2 regions of the Pseudoalteromonas sp. DSM 26666 genome follow, and region 1 is predicted to be linked to the other one. Evidence: predicted binding sites of a transcription regulator. Region 1 holds the regulator's gene; the other holds the start of a gene.

Region 1 (3,219 bases):
GCGCACCAAATTAAATACCCCGTCTAAGTCAGCGAGTAAATCATTTACATCTTCAATACCCACCGAGATACGAATAAGCGTGTCGCCTACTCCGGCTTCTGCACGCGCGGTTGCGTCCATGCCGGCGTGGGTCATAGTCGCAGGGTGACAAATCAAACTTTCTACTCCACCTAATGATTCCGCTAAGCTAAATTCATTTAAGCGCGTTAAAAACGCTGCAGCATCGTTTATATCGCCTTTTATATCAAAGCTAACCATAGCGCCAAAGCCAAGCTGCTGCGCCTTAGCTAGCGCATGTTGAGGGTGTGATTCAAGACCTGGGTAGTAAACTTGGGCAACAAACTGGGAGCGTTCTAAATACTGTGCAATGGCGAGTGCATTTTCTTGGTGTTGCCTTAAACGCACGTTTAACGTACGTAAGCCTCTGAGCGTTAAATAGCTATCAAATGGCGCGCCGGTGATGCCAATGTTATTTGCCCACCACGCTAACTCTTCACCTAACTCAGCAGTCGCTGCGATAACCGCGCCACCAACAACGTCTGAATGGCCATTGATATATTTTGTGGTTGAGTGCACCACAATATCAGCGCCAAACTTAATCGGGTTTTGTAATGCTGGCGATAAAAATGTGTTGTCGGCGGCAACCAGTGCACCACACTGTTTAGCTGTATCAGTTACCGCTTTAATATCTGTTAAGCGTAAAATAGGATTGCTAGGTGTTTCAATCCAAATCAGCTTAGGTTTAATAGCAAGGATGCGTGTCAAACTGTCGCTTTTGGTAAAATCGACCACTTCTAGTTTTAATAAGCCGCGCTTTTCTAGCGAAGTAAATAAGCGATAGCTGCCCCCATAACAGTCATGAGGGATCACTAACGTATCGTCACTATTAAGTAATTGTGTTGTTAGGTGAACGGCTGCCATGCCTGTTGCGGTAATAATGCCTTTAGCGCCACCTTCAAGCTCCGTGAGTGCCTCAGCCAAAATGTCACGATTGGGGTTACCACTGCGGCCATAATCATATTGGCGCTTTGTATCAAAGTCAGCAAATGAGTAAGTTGTTGATAAATAAAGCGGTGGAACAACCGCACCATGCTGTTTGTCGGCTTCTATTCCACTACGAACAGCAATTGTTGCCTTATTTTTTTCACTCATTTTCGCTACCTTTACTAATTTGGATGTTTAGACGTCTAAAAGGTAGCGCATGCAATTTAAGATGTCAAAACATTTAAATGTCTAGATAGCTAAATAACTAGTATTTGACTATCTTTTTTAAACCGATAGAATTTCACGCATATTTACACGCTTTGATGCTGTGTGAGCAATTTATAATCTGAGGCAACGATACATCTTATGGCTAAATGGAATGGTGAATATATTCACCCATACGCAGAACACGGGAAAAAATCCGAACAAGTAAAGAAGATCACCGTTTCGATCCCGCTAAATGTATTAAAAGTATTAACTGATGAACGTACTCGTCGTCAAATAAACAACTTACGTCATGCAACAAATAGCGAGCTTTTATGCGAAGCGTTTTTGCATGCGTTTACCGGGCAACCGCTGCCTAATGATGATGATTTGCGTAAAGATAACGCAGAAAAAGTACCTGAAGAAGTGAAGAAAATAATGCAAGAAATGGGACTAGAAGTGCCTATTTTAAATGAAGACTAGAAGGGTCTTTATACAAAAAAACCTCAGCAAATGCTGAGGTTTTTTTTGCGCTAATTTACACTTAACAATTACGCCATGTAGTTTTCTGGCATATCAATTTGTGCCACACCTGAATCAACCGCCGCCTGCGCAACCGCTTTAGCTATACGTGGTAACAAACGTGGATCCATTGGTTTTGGTATAATATATTTAGCACCAAACTCTAATTTGTCGATGCCTGCGGCAGTAAGCACTTCAGCCGGTACGGGCTCTTTAGCAATACTGCGGATTGCTTCTACAGCAGCAATTTTCATCTCGTCGTTTATTTCACTGGCACGTACATCTAACGCACCACGGAAAATAAACGGAAAACACAATACGTTATTAACTTGATTCGGATAATCAGAGCGACCTGTAGCCATAATTAAATCGTTACGTGCAGCGTGTGCTAATTGCGGATCGATTTCAGGATCGGGGTTTGAACAAGCAAATACCACGGGTCTATCAGCCATTAATTTTAAATCTTCAGGGGCTAATAAATTAGGGCCCGATACACCCACAAACACATCGGCATCTTCAATTACATCTTGTAAAGTACGTTTATCGGTATTGTTTGCAAATAATTGCTTATATTCATTCAAGTCATCACGACGCGTATGAATAACTCCTTTGCGATCTAACATATAAATATGTTCACGCAACGCGCCACATTTAATTAAAAGCTCCATACAGGCAACAGCTGCAGCGCCGGCACCTAAACATACAATAATTGCATCTTCAATTGCTTTGCCCTGTACTTCCAGCGCGTTTAGCATACCCGCAGCCGTTACAATAGCCGTACCATGCTGATCATCATGAAAAACAGGAATGCTACAACGCTCTATAAGCGCTTTTTCTATTTCAAAACACTCGGGCGCTTTAATATCTTCTAAATTAATTCCACCAAAGGTGTCGGCAATATTAGCCACTGTGTTAATAAAGTCTTCGGTAGTACGGTGCTTAACTTCAATATCTATAGAGTCTAACCCTGCAAAACGCTTAAATAGTAGCGCTTTACCTTCCATAACGGGTTTTGAAGCGAGTGGGCCTAAATTACCTAAGCCTAAAATTGCGGTGCCGTTAGTAATAACCGCAACCATATTTCCTTTACCAGTATATTTGTAGGCATTTGCTGGATCAGCGGCAATTTCACGAACAGGTTCTGCGACACCGGGGCTGTATGCGAGCGCGAGGTCTTTAACCGTCTCAGCGGGCTTGGTCAGCTCAATACTGATTTTACCTGGAACGGGATGGGCATGGTAATGTAGTGCTTGTTCACGAAAATCTGACATAACGCGATTATATCCTGCAATTTAAGTTAAAGTGAGAGGTAGTTTTAATCTACGATACCTTTATTATTTTTAAATTCCAAGCAATATCAGGTCTATCCTGTTATATGCTAGAACTGTTAATTTTAAGTGATTTATCAGCAACTTCCCTAGATTATCCTGACATTTTTAAAATATAAATTCGTCATAAAAATGAAAAATACAGGTACTTTTTGCCCTTGTTCTATTTTTATAAAGCGTA
Region 2 (3,219 bases), on a different contig from region 1:
TTAGCTACCAAGGCATCTAAGTCGCTTTCTTGTTCAAAACCTGGGGCTTTATCAAGTGCCGACATAGTAATTGTGGTGCGAGCATTATCAACAAAGTACTTATTGGCAACGGCTCTAATATCTTCGCTAGTGATATTGTCTGCCGATTTATACAGTTGGTTAATTACCTCAGGATCGCGCTCAAAATGCATATAGCTGGCAAGTGTAGAGGCAATTGCTTGCGACGAATCTAAACCATTTATAAAGCTGTATTTAAGGTTAGACTTTAAATCGCTAAGTTTTTGGCTATCAACCAACTCGGTACGCGCTTTGGCATACGTACGATTAATGGCATCACGCACTGTGGCTAAATCATCGGCATTTTCTACTTTTACAAATACATGCAGTAACCCTGGATCTTTAGTTTCAGGGTTATAGGTAAACATTTGACTCGCGATTTGTTTTTCTACTACCAGCTCTTGGTAAATATCTGAATTGCTCGAAAAATAAAGCTGCGACAGTAAATCTAATGCGGCTCTGTCTTTTTTCTGAGGCTCCCATGCAGCCCCTTTATACGACACAAGTAACCAATGGCCAGGTAATCCCTCGTTTTGCTCATGCACATATTTTGGCGCTTGCTGAGTTGGCTCTTTTGGAATATCAGCAACATAGTCGCCTTTTTGCCAATTACCCCAGTGTTTTTTAACCATCGCCATGGTCTCTTTTGGATCAACATCACCAACAATCACAAGCGATACATATTCAGGCTTATAAAACTTATCAAAAAACTCTTTACCGTAGGCCATTTGATCTGGCATAGCTTCAATGTCTTCAAAAAAGCCCATTGTAGTGTGTTTATAGGTATGTTTTTCGAACGCTTCTTGGCGTACCGCACTTAATAATTTACGAATTGGACTGGCGTTATTTTTTAAGTACTCGCCTTTAACGGTAAGCGCTTCCGTTCTAAATTGTTCTTCGGTGTAGCTTAAGTTTTGAAAAATATCCGCTTCAATCTCAAGTACTTTATCAAGATGTTGCTTTGAAAAATTTAAGTGGTAGTTAGTGTAATCGTTAGTTGTGTAGGCGCGGTTATCAACCCCTGAATTTTTTAGAATATCTGAATACACATCTTGCGGAAACTTTTCAGAGCCTTTAAACATCATGTGTTCAAAAAAGTGAGCAAAACCAGTTTTACCCGCTTCCACTTCATTACGCGAGCCAACAGATACAGGTATTTGTAGCGATACTACATCTGGGTAATCGGTTTTAACTACCATCACACGTAGGCCGTTATCTAGCTCTTCTATTAGGTAATCTTGTGAAAAAACACGCTCATCTGCTTTATTAACTTGTTCTTGTTGAGCTGCTATTTGCGTGTTTTGACTTTGCTGCGTAGCACAACCTGTTAAGGCCAGCGATACCGCTAGGCTAGTTGCCAATAATTTAAATTTCATTGTTATCCCTTTTTAAATTGAGCAATTTTTAAAACATTTACCAAACTAAGTATGCCGTAAAGTAATTAAATATAAGAGCCTTAAGCCTATTAATTATGTAAACAACTGTGTCAGTTATTTAATTTAACTATGAAAATAATTCACGTTAGTTGAGAAACTTTCAACAAAATAAATCTATCTAGACGTCTAAATGGCTGCTATATTAAATCCATCATCACAAATTAAGCTGGAATGAGGATTATGGCTTTATCACTTCAAGAAAAAATACAGGACACCAACCAAGGTGTTTACCTAATTGGCACAACACCGCCAAAAATTGGGACTGATAAAGCGCAATTAAAAGTCATTGCCGAAAAGTTATTAGGCCGTTTACACGAAATTGAATATGACGGTGTGATTATTTATGACATTCAAGATGAAAGCAGCCGTACAGAGCAAGCGCGTCCATTTGCATTTAAGCAAACAGTTGATCCGCGCGAGTACAGTCAACTCTTACGAGGCTTATCTGATCTTGATGTAATTACTTATAAAAGTGTAGCTCAGCGCGGTGTGAGTGAGTTTAAAGCGTGGTTAGATGAAACTAAAAATGACTACGATTTAAAAAACGTGGTGTTAGTGGGCAGCCCATCATCAGCAGGTGATATAAAGCTGAGCTTACCGATTGCCTACAAAACACTGGCAGAGCAGTCTGAAGACTTCTTTTTAGGTGGTGTCACTATTGCTGAGCGCCATGCCAATAAGCGCAACGAGCACCAACGCTTAATAGAAAAAACAGCTCAAGGATGCCAGTTTTTTATCTCTCAAGCAGTGTACAACGCACAAGCAACCATAGATTTAATAACCAGTTATGCGCGCACATGCAAAGCACAAGGCCTGACACCTAATCGGATTATATTAACCTTTACGCCTTGTGGTGGTGAAAAAACCTTAGAGTTTATGCAATGGCTAGGCATCTCAGTGCCAGAGGCAACTAAATGGCGCATGCTTGATTCGGAAAATACACTAAGCGAATCAGTGCGTATTTGTCGCGAAAACCTCGACTCAATTTTAAAAAGCTGTGCTCACTTAGGTGTACCGCTGGGTTTAAATATTGAAAGCTTAACCAACCGTAAAGAAGAAATTGACGCGTCAATTAACTTATACCGTTTACTAAAAGCAATAATGGAACTCAACCTTGCGGAGAAACTAATAGCTTAATTGCGGGGTTCGGGGTTCGGGGTTCGGGCAAAAATAATAAGCGACATAGAATAAGCCAGTTCAAGTAGTTAGCTTCGTTTATTTTAATAAGTACTAACTTAATCTATCAGGTTTAAACTGTAGGACTTTATCAAAGCTGAATTTCGGCAAAGTGCCATGAGCGGATGAAAAGTGAATTTGAAAGCCTGTTGGGTGGCGCCTTCGGCTTAACCAACCTACATTTTGACGTAGGTCGGATAAGTGGCGGAGCCACGCCATCCGACAAAAATGATGAATTTACCAGAAACAATCTAATTTACCACGTTAGCGATATATATAACTGTTATAGCGCTTGAACTCAAACAGAACAACAATATTGATATGCTTTTCCACTTCCACAAAAACATTTTGTTAGCACTTTCCCTGTGTTTAGATCTTTTAGCATTATGCAGTTGCCACTTTCATCAACAGGTCCTTGATGCGATTTCCAAAGCGTACATGAAAAACCATCCAGCTTTGCAAGCAATTCAGGAGGTGGAGTTGGATTAGCAATAATGACTTCACAAGAAGGTGAAATTTTGGATATTAAGTGATCTATTTCGGGTTGATC

What was found. Region 1 encodes MetJ, which represses methionine synthesis genes. Its sites were predicted from a motif close to TAGACGTCTAGACGTCTA; they were not measured.
Region 2: a site for MetJ is predicted at 1,613-1,630, ahead of BM380_RS08070 (methylenetetrahydrofolate reductase). Genes of this name have one in related genera too.

Annotation. Positions count from the first base shown of each region.
Region 1 is NZ_FPAR01000007.1:117,711-120,929, forward strand. It holds gene metB (cystathionine gamma-synthase) at 1-1,152, opposite strand, end outside; gene metJ (met regulon transcriptional regulator MetJ) at 1,351-1,671, shown strand; gene BM380_RS13965 (malic enzyme-like NAD(P)-binding protein) at 1,740-2,981, opposite strand.
Region 2 is NZ_FPAR01000003.1:415,765-418,983, reverse strand. It holds gene BM380_RS08075 (M16 family metallopeptidase) at 1-1,433, opposite strand, end outside; gene BM380_RS08070 (methylenetetrahydrofolate reductase) at 1,674-2,630, shown strand; gene BM380_RS08065 (hypothetical protein) at 2,968-3,219, opposite strand, start outside.